Candidatus Puniceispirillum marinum IMCC1322: one gene and its partner. The protein of the gene in region 2 binds, or shares a complex with, the protein of the main gene of each other region. Links are inferred from orthologs where the notes say so. Each region holds a gene or a part of one and is shown on either strand. Other genes may lie near its edges.

Region 1 (10,949 bases), 350 kb from region 2 along the record:
CCCTTGTAACAGGCCGCATTTTTATCAAAGCCTGCCGCAACACCTAATGGGTTGGCAAAATCTAGACCTGCAAGCGACACGGGCAAAGACGGCACATGCGGGCGTGGGCCAATATTGGCTTGTAATGTTTTGACCGCCGCTACATGCGCCGCTTCAGGTGGCAATAGACGGGCGGCAGATGCGGCAAGACGCCAGATCAATGGGCGTCCCCTGCTGATGTCTGATCCGCTGGTGTGCCAGCCAATGTGCCAGCCAGCGCATCATTGATAAGCTGTAACGATTTATCACGTCCATAAAGCGCAAAAAATGAACCCATGCGTGGCCCTTCTGATTGGCCAAGCAAAACTTCGTAAAGACAAACAAACCAGCTACGCAGATTTTCATATTCAGCCTGTTTACCCGTTGCATAGACCGCCGACTGGATATCTTCGGCAGGCGCATCATCTGGCAAATCCCGAATGGCATCGGCCAGTGTTTGAAGATGTACGCTTTCGGCCGCGCTAGGCAGACGATAGGTTTTTGTTGGCCTAACCAGATCCTGATAATAATTCACCGCATAGTCGATCATCCGGTCAAGAGCCGGATGTGTATCAGCACTGACCCCTTCGGCATAGTCGCTTACATAAGCCCACACCACTGATGAATCCTCGGCGTGGCACACCGCCGCCAGATTCAACAGCAAGGTAAAGGTCAGCGGCAGGGTGGCGGCTTCTGGCACACCACTATGAATATGCCAGACTGGATTTTCAATCTGCGCCGCGACATCCTGTTCGGTGATCTTGCCAAGATGCTGGTAATATTCATCAACGGTCTTTGGGATCACATCAAAATGCAGGCGTTTCGCGCGTTTTGGCTGGGCATACATGAATAATGACAATGCTTCTGGACTGCCGTAACGAAGCCACTCGTCAATCGACAGACCATTGCCTTTCGACTTTGAAATCTTTTCACCATTCGCATCCAGAAACAGTTCATAGGTCAGACCGGCAGGCGGTATGGCACCAAGGGCACGCACAATCTTGGATGATTGCGTGACCGAATCAGTCAGATCCTTGCCATTCATTTCATAATCGACACCCAACGCATACCAGCGCATCGCCCAGTCACATTTCCACTGCAATTTACAATGGCCACCTGTCACCAGACTTGTTTTCTCTTCGCCTGTTTCTGGATGCAGATAGGTAATGCTGTCATTGGCCACATCCTGGGCAATCACCTTGGCTTGTAGCACGCGGCCAGTGTCCGGGCAGATCGGAAAGAACGGGCTGTAGGTGGCTTGACGTTCTGCCCCCAATGTTGGCAACATGATCTTCATGATATCATCATAATGCGCCAGCATATCACGTAGCGCATCGTCAAACATGCCGGATGTATAACAGTCGGTCGAACTGACAAATTCATAGTCAAACCCGAATGAATCAAGAAACGCCTGTAAGGCCTCATTATTATGCGCCCCAAAGGATGACGCTGTGCCAAATGGGTCTTTCACCTTGGTCAGCGGCATGTGCAGATATGGCGTCAGCTGTTCGGGATTCGGAATATTATCGGGAATCTTGCGAAACCCATCAAGGTCATCGGAAAAGCAAATCAGGCGGGTTGTGGCTCCTGTAAGTGTTTCAAAAGCATGTCGCACCATGCTGGTACGAACCACCTCGCCAAAAGTGCCTATATGCGGCAGGCCAGATGGGCCATAACCAGTTTCAAAAATGACGCTGTCCTTTTTGGGGCCGCCCATTTTATCCAACCGCTTCGCCAGCATCACGGCTTCGGCAAACGGCCAGGCTTTGGCATTGCGGGCAATATCCATCATTTCATTCACATTCGTCATCAGATGCTCTTTTTAACATAGCGTCGCCAGCAATGTGAGGACGCAATCAAACTGTCGCCAAGCTAGGCAAAGCCTTGGGTAAGGTCAAGCGCGATCACAATGCCTGACAATGGGATAAAATGCGGTTTTCACGCCTATCTACCCCCACGAGGCTAGATTGTACTGGCGTGGCGGTCTATATCAATAGAGTCATGCAGGATATCTTCTCGTCAAATCCCAATGAAATTCCCGAATTACACAGTGCGCCTGTGTTCTATCCGCATGGATCACATCTGATCTGGATTTCGGAGAATGGCGAGATTGCCGAGTTGGATCGCACCGCGTTAAGCCATAAGCTTGGCCAAAAAACAGTGCTATTATGCCATCGTCGGTGGAGTAGCGCCCGGGCAGGCACAGACATCGCCCGTGCGCTTGATATCATGGAATTATTCGCCTTTGTGCGGCCTGCGCGTTTCTGTCTGCCAACACCTGTCGGGCTGGCCTCGCAATTGGGGCTAGCACGGCCACAAAGCGGTGACGCCATGGCGGCGCTTTTGCCGCAGATTGCCTTTATGCTGCTTGATGAACTGGCCGGCGCGCCGCCACCAGCGCGAAAGGAAGCGGGTGAAATTGCTGCCATGATGACAGCTGGCGGCTGGACATGGGGGCCTATTGTGCTATCGCATCTAGGCCTAGCACCCCAGAAGCCAGAGCCACCCGACGGACGCAATGCAGCGATCTGGAACCGTCTACCCGAATATACCGATTACACGCCACAGATCGATCCCGGCACGCAACCTGTTTTGCCAGATGCCGCCCGCGAACGGCTTCAGGATATGCTCGGACATAGCGCAGAAATGCGTGAAAGCCAGTCCGATTATGCCGCCGCCATCGCCGCCAGCTTTGACCGGCCAGATGCCGGACCAGCACCAACATTGGTGCTTGCCGAAGCGGGCACTGGTACAGGCAAGACATTAGGCTATCTGGCACCTGCATCCCTATGGGCAGAAAAAAATGGCGCCGCCGTATGGATTTCGACCTATACACGTACGCTTCAACATCAGATAGCGGCAGAGCTGACGCGACTATATCCGAATGCCGAAACGCATGCACAAAAGGTTGTCTTGCGCAAAGGCCGGGAAAATTATCTATGCCTACTTAATCTGGAAGAAGCCCTAGGGACAATGCCGGGGCAACCACGTAACGCCACCGCTTTGGGCTTGATGGCGCGTTGGGCAGGGGCAACAAGTGACGGCGATCTGACAGGTGCCAGCTTTCCCGCATGGCTAATGGATCTGCTAGGACGCGCACAGACGGTTGGTCTGGCTGACCGGCGCGGTGAATGCGTGCATGCCGCCTGTGCGCATTATAACAAATGCTTTGTTGAAAAATCGACCCGCAGCGCCAAACGTGCCGATATTGTTGTCACCAATCATGCGCTGGTTATGATCCATGCCGCCTATGCCAGCAATGATGACCGGCGGCGGCCTACACGCTATGTATTTGATGAGGGGCATCACGTATTTGACGCGGCTGATAGTGCCTTTTCGGCCTATCTAAGCGCTGGTGAAACAGCCGAATTACGACATTGGATTCGTGGTGCTGAAGATGGACGACGGGGGCGTGCACGTGGATTGAAACGTCGGCTTGAAGATCTGATTGCGGGCGACGATGCGGCAAAAGCCGATCTCGAAGCCGCCCTTGAATTTGCCCGTGACCTGCCTGGTCAGGGCTGGCAGAAGCGTTTATCCGCTTTTCAACCAATGGGACCAGCCGAGGCCTTTTTCATGCATGTGCGCAACAGCCTATATGCGCGCGCGGCTGACCCCGAAAGCCAATATGATCTGCAAAGTGAACTACATCCAGCGTCGGATGATTTATTAACATCGGCCAATGAATTTGCCGATCGACTGCACCATCTGCTGGTGCCGCTTAACAATCTGGCAAAACGACTCAAAGCCTTGCTTGATGATAAAGTCGATGAGCTGGACAGCGCTGCACGCGCGCGGATCGAGGGCGCCATTCGCGGTTTAGAGCTACGCGCGGCAGGGCCGGTTAATGCCTGGCAGCTGATGCTGGGTGATGTGCGCGATGGCCAACGTGATGGCTTTGTTGACTGGTTGCAGATTGACCGGATCGAAGGTCAGGATCGTGATGTTGGCTATGCCCGCCATTGGCTTGATCCTACCATTCCCTTTACCGCTGAGGTGCTGGATGGGGCACATGGGGTGGCGATCACGTCGGCAACCTTGCAGGATTACGCCCAGCCCAAACGCAGCCAAGCCGAAAAGGAAGCCGCGACAAAAGACAGTGCGCGTGACAATACGGTTGCCGCCGACGGCTGGGCTTCGGCCTTGGCGCTGACGGGGGCGGCACATCTGGCACATCCGACATTGCGGGCAGCTTTCAGCTCGCCCTTTGATTATGCCAATCAGACACGTATTTTTGTCGTCAATGATGTGGTGCGTGACCGCCCCTCGGCAACGGCGGCGGCAATGGCGGGCTTGATGCAGGCATCAGGCGGCGGTGCCTTGGGGCTGTTTACAGCAGTGCGGCGCCTAAAAGCCGTGCATCCAGACCTATTGGCACGGCTGGAAGCGGCAGGTCTGCCCCTCTATGCCCAGCATATAGACAAGATGAATTTGCAAACCCTGTTGCAGATGTTCCGCGAAGAGGCCGAATCATGTCTGCTAGGTACTGATGCCGTGCGCGATGGCATTGATGTCCCCGGGGCGGCATTGCGGATGATCGTGTTTGACCGCATGCCGTGGCCACGCAGTGACCTGTTATTTCAGGCGCGTGCCAAATGGCAAGGCCGCGATGCCTGGACTGAACGACTGGCACGATTGAAGTTGCGTCAGGCCTTTGGCCGCCTGATTCGCCGAGATACTGATCGCGGTGTTTTCGTGATGCTCGATAGCCGCCTGCCAACCCGCCTGACGACAGCCTTTCCACCCGATGTCGAGGTGCAGCGTGTCGGCCTTGCCGAAGCGATCGCCCGCACCAGGGATTTTTTGGGAGAGTGACAATTAATAATTTAGCCAAGCGGTAAACTACGTTGCGCTCGCCATCGTTTTAAATAGGCTTGACACAGCATTCTAATTGCTTCTATATATCATCATGATATATATCACCATGATACTTTTATTTGATTATAATGCTGGTGTTTAGCCCATGAAATCATACGCAGAAGCTATTGATGACGAAACCCACGGCACTTACCCCAGCGCGCGCAACCAAGATGGTTTGGAAGTTGGCAGCAAATGATCTTACGACTTGGATACAGCGAGTTCATTTTAAGGAACAACTTGCGAAACGAAATTTGATTGTTGCTGATGTCAGATATCTTTTGAAATTTGGATATGTTTATGATGATGCTGAAAAATCATCGCAAGATGGATTCTGGAAATATAAGGTCGAAGGCAAAACCCCTAATTCACATAACCGGAGTTTAGTCGTTGTGATCGTTCCAGATTTTGACACAAAGATGATAAAATTTATCACGATATTTTGGAAAGATGAGTACCCCATGCGAAATCCATCAGGGATGTTGGAGTAAAAAATGAATACACAAGATTATCACTATACCGAATGCGGGCTGGATAATGTCATCGTTGCCGATGCCGACTTTGATATAGTCGATGATGACGGTGAAAAGATCATCCAGATACCCGCTGTTGGCATGCTTCATAGAGCGATTGCCGAAGGGCTGATAAACCAAAGTGGCGCACTAAGCGGCGCTGAAATTCGCTTTCTGCGCACAGAAATAGGTATGACACAGGCGCAATTGGCTAAACTGCTTCATCGCGATACACAGTCAGTGGGACGGTGGGAGCGTGATGAATGCCCAATTGAACCAACACAGGACATGACATTGCGCCAAATAGCGCGCGATCAACTTAGCATCACGTTATCATATGGTATTACAGAACTAAGTGCGTTGGTCACACCACAGGCATCGCAAAACCAGATCAAAATCAGGCGGGTCGCTGACGCCAATAACCCCTATCAATCTGCGGCCTAGGTTACCCCAAACAAAAACCGGAGGGCGTTACCACCCTCCGGTCTGATATTCGTAACATAGATGACTGACTTTAGAAGCCCATGCCACCCATACCGCCCATGCCGCCCATATCAGGGGCAGCTGGCATTGGATCTTTTGGCTCTGGCTTTTCAGCAACCATAGCTTCGGTTGTAACCAGCAGGCCAGCAACAGATGCCGCATTTTGCAAAGCCGAACGAACCACTTTAGTCGGATCGATAACACCAGCTTTGATCATGTCGGTATATTCGTTATTCTTGGCATCGTAACCCATGTTTGGATCGTTGCTTTCCATGAGCTTGCCAACGATAACCGAACCTTCAGCACCAGCGTTTTCCGCAATATTACGGGCCGGAGCCTGCAATGCGCGGCGAACGATATTGATGCCAACTTCCTGATCACGGTTAGCTGGCTTCAAGCCATCAAGAACCACTGATGCACGAACAAGCGCAACACCGCCGCCAGGGACGATACCTTCTTGAACCGCAGCACGGGTTGCGTGCATTGCATCGTCAACACGGTCTTTACGCTCTTTCACTTCGACTTCAGTAGCACCGCCAACCTTGATCACAGCAACACCACCAGCCAATTTGGCCAAACGCTCTTGCATCTTCTCACGGTCATAATCTGATGTGCTTTCTTCAGCCTGGGCACGAATCTGGTTACAACGTGCGTCGATTTCGGTCTTGTCACCAGAACCATCAACGATTGTTGTTTCGTCTTTGGTGATCTCGACGCGCTTGGCAGAACCCAGCATTTCGAGTGTCAGGCTATCAAGCGCAATACCAACTTCTTCTGATACGACAGTGCCGTTCGTTAGAATGGCAAGGTCTTCCATCATGGCTTTGCGGCGATCACCGAAACCAGGTGCCTTGACCGCAGCAACCTTCAGGCCACCACGAAGACGGTTAACAACCAAAGTTGCCAAAGCTTCGCCTTCGATATCTTCGGCGATGATCAACAATGGACGGCTTGACTGGACAACTTTTTCCAGAATAGGCAGCATGTCCTGTAGATTGGAAAGTTTCTTTTCGTGTAGCAGAATATACGGCTCTTCAAGGACGGCGCGCATTTTCTCGGCATCTGTCACAAAATAAGGTGACAGGTAACCACGGTCGAACTGCATACCTTCAACAACATCCAATTCGGTGTCGAGGCTTTTGGCTTCTTCAACGGTGATCACACCTTCATTACCAACACGCTCCATGGCTTCGGCAATCATCTTACCGATTTCTTCTTCACCATTGGCTGAAATGGTTCCAACCTGAGCCACTTCGTCAGATGTTGAAATGGTCTTTGAACCTGCAACGATCTTTTCAACAACAGCCTCGACAGCCATGTCGATGCCACGTTTCAGATCCATTGGGTTCATGCCAGATGCAACAGCTTTTGCGCCTTCCTGGGCAATGCTTTGCGCCAGAACGGTTGCGGTTGTTGTTCCGTCACCAGCGACGTCATTCGCTTTTGACGCCACTTCACGCACCATCTGTGCGCCCATATTCTGGAATCTGTCTTTCAATTCGATGTCTTTAGCAACTGTCACACCGTCTTTGGTGATCCGTGGTGCGCCAAAAGACTTTTCCAAAACCACGTTGCGGCCTTTTGGACCCAATGTGACTTTAACGGCGTTCGCTAGGATATCGACACCTTCGAGCATCTTTGTTCTAGCTTCTGATCCGAATTTGACTTCTTTAGCAGCCATTTTCTGTATTCCTTCTCTTTAGACTTTAAGGGGACGATCTATTCGATAACACCCATGATGTCGGATTCTTTCATGATCAGATAATCCTGACCGTCGATTTTGACTTCGGTGCCTGACCATTTGCCAAACAGCACAGAGTCGCCAGCTTTAACGTCAAGCGGCTGAACTTTGCCAGTCTCGTCTCGCGCGCCAGCTCCGGCGGCAATAACCTTGCCTTCCATTGGCTTTTCTTTGGCTGTATCTGGAATAATGATTCCGCCTGCAGTCTTTTCTTCCGATTCAATCCGCTGTACAACGACGCGGTCGTGAAGGGGCCTGAATTTCATGCCTTTCTCTCCTCCGTTATGCAAATAAAAGTGTCACTAGCACTCACCCATCGCGAGTGCTAGCCCTTAATCAATGCTATGTGGGCTCCCTGCAACAACTTGTCAAGCAATGTGGGGAAAAAATGACTAAAAAAATGATTGCCCTATTTGCGGCGCATAGTTGAGGCAGCCATACGGCTACGTGGAGAATTTGTCATATGCTGAAAATGGGCTGGAATGGCTGATAAGGCGGCCTGCCAGTCATCTATTTTTGATATGGGGATGTCAGCATGGGTGAAGCCACAGCGGCGCAAATAATCGGCCTGATCGGCAATCACATGACCGCTGGCCACAAGTACGCCAGCAAGCCCAGCCTCAGATATGCGCCGGGCATAGGTAAATCCACGCCCATCTGAAAATTTGTCAAACCTGATTTCGACCACACTATCTATGCTAAGCGCCGCATATATGGACTCATCTGCCAAGCTGTCACCAGTAGCGATTCTATAATCGGCAACACGCCGATCTGCCGCGTCAATCACTGTACCATGGGCAAGATCAAATAGCTGGGTCTGGGTCTGGATAGCATCGTCACGCATAAAGCGATTCCTTGAACGGTGCGGTTCCAAGTCGGATCAGACTATCGGCAAATGTTTCACTGTCATGCCGTAAATCCATATAGGTATCGACGATACGTTCGATCGCGGCAGGCACATCAGCCTCTTCAAAAGACGGCCCCATAATGCTGCCGATTGCGGCCGCCTCACCAGCCCGTCCGCCAAGCGTGATCTGATAATGTTCAACACCCTTTTTATTGACACCCAATATGCCGATATCCGCCGCATGATGATGCCCGCAGGCATTAATACATCCGGATATATTTAGGCGTAACGCCCCAATATCAGCGCGCCGGTCAGCATCATCAAAACGCCGGAAAATCTTATCAGCCAATGGCAAAGACCGCGCATTGGCAAGATTACAGTAATCCAGTCCCGGACAGGCGATCATATCGCCAATCAATCCAGCCTCAGCGCCAGCAAGGTCAAGCGCGGCAAGCCGGTCATATATTGCTGGTAGATGCTGTTTAGCCATATGCGGGATAATCAGATTCTGTTCATAAGTTGCGCGAATTTCGTCCTGACCATAGGTTTCGGCAATATCGGCTATGGCTTCCATCTCATGCGCCGAGGCATCACCAGGCGGACGGTCAATCGCTTTCAGGCTGATCATGACCGCACAATAATCAGGATGCCAATGGGCCGTAATATTACGCGTCATCCACTGGTCAAAAGCACGGTCAGTTTGCCGGCGACGCGTGATATCGTCCATATAATCACGCGCAGGGAATGGCGGTAGATCGACAGGTGCAAAATGGGCAAGAATCCGATCACGCTCGGCGTCGGGCAGTTCGATAGCACTATTGCGGATTTTGTCCCACTCAGCCGCAACTGCATCGCGAAAAGCATCGATTCCCATAGCTTCGACCAGTATCTTGATTCGCGCCTTATAGATATTGTCGCGGCGCCCGGCCTGATTATAGACACGCAGAATTGCCTCGAGATAGGATAGTAAATGATGCTTTGGCAGAAAGGCGGCGATCTGCTGGGCCACACGTGGGGTGCGCCCCTGTCCGCCGCCAACCAGCACCCGAAAGCCAATCTGGCCATCGGTATTTTTGACCATCCGCAAGCCGATATCATGAAAGCCGGTGGCGGCGCGATCTGTCGCGCCTGCTGATACGGCGATCTTGAATTTACGCGGCAAAAAGGCAAATTCGGGATGCAAGGTTGACCATTGCCGGATGATTTCACACCAGCCACGCGGATCTTCCAACTCGTCAGCCGCCGCACCGGCAAATGGATCCGAAGTGACATTGCGGATGCAATTGCCCGAGGTTTGAATCGCATGCATATCAAAGCTGGCTAGCCGATCCAGAATATCAGGCGTTTCCACAAGCTTGATCCAGTTAAACTGGATATTCTGCCGGGTGGTAAAATGGCCAAAGCCGCGATCAAAATCACGAGCGATTCCAGCTAGACCACGAAGCTGTTGTGCGCTCATAACCCCATAGGGAATTGCGACCCGCAACATATAGGCATGAAGTTGCAAATACAGACCATTCTGTAACCGCAAAGGTTTGAATTCATCCTCGCTTAACGCTCCCGCCAGTCGGCGTTCGACCTGATTACGGAATTGTAGCGCCCGCGCTTTGACAAAATTTCGGTCAAGCTGATCGTAGCGATACATGCGGCGCTCCTTTTATAGATGGATGAAAGAATCTGCCTAACGGAACAGGGGCACAGGCTGGCCTATCCGCAGGGGGGATGATGGACGGACCTCTAGCAGCGCGAATTGTCTCACGCGCTGACTGGTCTGCCTTGCCATTCACCGCAATAGTATAGAGCGAAACTATCCGGTTTGCGGCCACATCCTGTTCGGCGCGGGCTGTGGCAAGGGGGGCGCTCTTTGCATCAAACATCGCGGCTTTGCTGCGGTTAACTGTCCAGTCCAGCTTGTTTGTCATCCATAGCACAACACCATCATCAAGCCGGTTTGCGGTTAGAATAATATCATCAGTTTTTGACATATCAGGGGTTTTTGACATTTCAGGCACCTTCTCGCAGATCGTTATTGGGGTTGTTAATCACGCCCAGCTGTACAATGTCACTGGCATTAATGGCGGGTCTTGGTGCCGTATAGGACGGCGCACGCGGCGTTGCCGCCGAGGTGATATGCTGGCCAGCAAGGCCATGATCACCAAGCGCTTTGAGCATGAAATCAGCCGTGCGCGTATGGCGCGGATCACCCCCTGCCAGATAGACAATACGGTCATTGGTTTTAGATGCCGCCTTCAGCTTGCCAAGCAATGATGCCATTGACATATCGTCTTTATGTTGGCCGCCTTTTAGCTGACCGTTGGCATAGTGAACAATCTGGCAGAGTGTCAGTTTGGCCTCGCGCCGTGCCAGATCAAGCACCTCGTCCAACACCAGATGATCGTAAAAAATACTATCGGCATGACGGATAGCCTCTGCCGCATCCAGGGATAACAGTCCCTTGGCGCCTGCACCCGCATCAACAATTTGTATCCGC
Region 2 (2,853 bases):
CAATCGATCCACATATCAGCCAATAAAAAAGTGAGCCCGCGGCTCACTATCTATGCGACAGCTGATTTTGCATATTATATATAACGTAACACGCCAAATGACAAGCGTTTACGTCAGCACCTGTTTCAGCCTAGCTACGGGTAAAAATAAACCAGGCCGGATGGCGTGCTTCATTTTCGGCCTTTTTCATATAGCGTGTCGCTGGCAAGTCTGCTGGTCGTATCTGCCAGTCATCTGCACAGCGCGCGGTCCAGTCAAAGGCCGGATGCCGCATTGCCGCCTGTAACAGCCAGCTTTTTGCCGTTGGATCATCACTGGCCATCACAAGGCTGCCCCCTGGCCGGATCAGCCGCGCCAGCGAATTCATCACATCATCTTGCAGAATCCGGCGTCCAGCATGGCGCTTTTTTGGCCAGGGATCGGGAAACATAACATAGGCACCCGCCAGCGACGCATCGGCCAGCGACGCAAAGATCAGCCGCACATCATCATCCCAGATGCGGATATTATCGATATCGTCATCCTGCATATGCCGCAGCAGACTAGCGACACCATTTATAAAGGGCTCGGCACCAATGAAACCGGCATCAGGCCGTTGCGTCGCCAGTCCGGCGATATGCTCGCCGCCGCCAAACCCGATTTCCAGAAAAACATCCGCACAGGGACTACTGAATTGCGCGGCGGCGTGACGTTCTAGATCAAACCGTACTTCAGGCAATTTTTCAGCCAATAAAGTCTGCATTGTCTGCCGCAATGGACGACCTTTCCGCCGTCCGTAAAAGCGCGGGCCATAAAAACGCGAGGCAGAAAAATCCTGATTATCCATATTTGGTTTTTGAGCGCCTGGTTGTTGAGCATCTGTCTTTTTGGTGTCTGTCTTTTTGGCGCCTATCACTTTTATGACTGTCTCTTTTTTGTCTGATGTCATCGTCACAACCATTCCCAAATCACCAGACATCCTCGCTGTGGATACCTATAAATATTAGGCCAAAGCCGCCGTCAGTGCAGCTTTCAGATCGGTTGCTTCCCAGCTAAATGATCCCGCACCCGCTTCACCAGCCATACGGCCAAAATGGCCATAGGCAGCACTTGATGCGTAGATCGGCTTATTCAGGCCAAGATGTTCACGGATGCCACGTGGTGTCAGCTTCATCGACTGGCTCAAAGCCTGTTGCAAATCAGCATCACTGCCTGCACCGGTGCCGTGCGTATTCGCATAGACCGAAACCGGATCAGCAACACCAATGGCATAAGCAAGCTGAATCGTGCATTTCGTCGCCAGACCGGCGGCCACAACATTCTTCGCCAGATAACGCGCGGCATAGGCGGCAGAACGGTCAACTTTTGTCGGGTCTTTACCCGAAAAGGCGCCTCCACCATGCGGCGCGGCACCACCATAAGTATCAACAATAATCTTTCTGCCTGTCAGACCGGCATCACCATCGGGTCCACCAATAACGAAATTACCCGTTGGATTAACCAGCAGATCATCGGCACCCACCATCCAGCCATCTGGCAGGATATCGGCAATAACCGGTGTCACCAATTTACGTATATCATCTGTTGATGCGCCTTCGGCATGCTGGGTAGATAAAACGATCTTATGCGTACCAATGGGTTTACCATCATCATCATAAACCATTGTGATCTGGCTTTTCGAGTCGGGGCGTAAAATCGAATCCGCATTGCTTTTGCGCATTCCGGCAAGACGTTTTAGAATCTGATGCGAATAGTGTATCGGTGCTGGCATAAGAACGTCGGTTTCGTCACAGGCATAACCAAACATAAGCCCCTGATCACCGGCGCCTTCATCCTTGTTATCGCCTTCATCAACGCCCATTGCAATATCGGCTGATTGCTCATGCAAATAATTCTGAAATTCGAAATGGGCGTGATGGAATTTGTCCTGCTCATAGCCAATATCCTTAACCGCCGCCCGCACCGCAGGTTCAATCTGTTTCATAATACCGGCGATCTGGTCTTCGGGTGCCCGCACCTCACCTCCCAGAATGACGCGATTGGTCGTCGCCATGGTTTCGCACGCAACACGCGCTTCTGGGTCAGCTGTTAGAAACAGATCAAGCACCGTGTCTGATATGCGATCGCATACCTTATCAGGATGCCCTTCGGACACGGATTCAGACGTAAATAGATATGACATGAGAGCCTCTTTATTTTTCGACAGGGTTTTTTGCCTGAACTAGCGGCGCTGGTCAAGCCGTCAGTCAAGCCGCCGATCAAGCCAATATGCAAACCCGGCGGTCAGCATAAGCATAAAGACAAACAACATCTGCCCCATTTTGGCAAGTAACGTTGTTTCCAGCGCGGCAACCACCTGCACATCAAGACTATCGGCAATGCCAAGCTCGATCTGGCCAAGTGGCCGTCCTAGCGGATCAAACGCCCCGCTGATACCAGCATTCGCGGCGCGGATCAATGTCATGCCTTCCTCGACCGCACGCATCTGGCTTTGAGCCAGATGTTGCCAGGGACCTGCCGTATGACCGAACCACCCATCATTTGTCAGATTGACTATGAAATCCGGCTTGTTCTGGCGGTCAACGATCGCCCCCGAAAAAATCACTTCATAACAGATCAATATCTGCGCCCTGCCAACTCCTGGTACAGTGAACAGCTTATTTGTTGTTCCTTTACTGAAATCCTGCGGGCCAGCAATCACATCAATAAGCGGAACCAGGCCACGAAACGGCACATATTCGCCAAATGGCACAAGGTGGCGTTTGTCATAAATGCCTTTGAGCGCACCATTATGCGCATGCAAAACCGCCGCATTGAATAATCTATCCTGTTCGTCACGGCGCGGAATGCCGGTCAGCAGATACCCATCAAACG

What was found.
Region 1: the proteins of metK (region 2) and groL are in contact, whole or in part, in a cryo-EM structure (PDB 8P4O), measured with the Escherichia coli proteins. The link is inferred for Candidatus Puniceispirillum marinum IMCC1322 from one-to-one orthologs.

Annotation. Positions count from the first base shown.
Region 1 is NC_014010.1:2,093,345-2,104,293, reverse strand. What follows is about bases 5,227-8,193. They hold groL (chaperonin GroEL), read right to left. Parts: upstream 7,552-8,193; coding sequence 5,902-7,551; downstream 5,227-5,901. Other genes in these bases: SAR116_RS09735 (DUF934 domain-containing protein), read right to left, coding at 8,021-8,193; groES (co-chaperone GroES), read right to left, coding at 7,590-7,877; SAR116_RS09750 (transcriptional regulator), read left to right, coding at 5,370-5,831; SAR116_RS09755 (DUF4258 domain-containing protein), read left to right, coding at 5,227-5,366. In the rest of the region: SAR116_RS09770 (quinone-dependent dihydroorotate dehydrogenase), read right to left, coding at 1-200; SAR116_RS09765 (lysine--tRNA ligase), read right to left, coding at 197-1,828; SAR116_RS09760 (ATP-dependent DNA helicase), read left to right, coding at 1,948-4,833; more of SAR116_RS09755, read left to right, coding at 5,007-5,226; more of SAR116_RS09735, read right to left, coding at 8,194-8,455; SAR116_RS09730 (nitrite/sulfite reductase), read right to left, coding at 8,448-10,103; SAR116_RS09725 (DUF2849 domain-containing protein), read right to left, coding at 10,081-10,461; SAR116_RS09720 (siroheme synthase domain-containing protein), read right to left, coding at 10,463-10,949.
Region 2 is NC_014010.1:1,748,670-1,751,522, forward strand. Bases 73-2,853 are described here. They hold metK (methionine adenosyltransferase), read right to left. Parts: upstream 2,162-2,853; coding sequence 983-2,161; downstream 73-982. Other genes in these bases: trmB (tRNA (guanine(46)-N(7))-methyltransferase TrmB), read right to left, coding at 131-928; lnt (apolipoprotein N-acyltransferase), read right to left, coding at 2,222-2,853. UniProt on the Escherichia coli protein: Catalyzes the formation of S-adenosylmethionine (AdoMet) from methionine and ATP.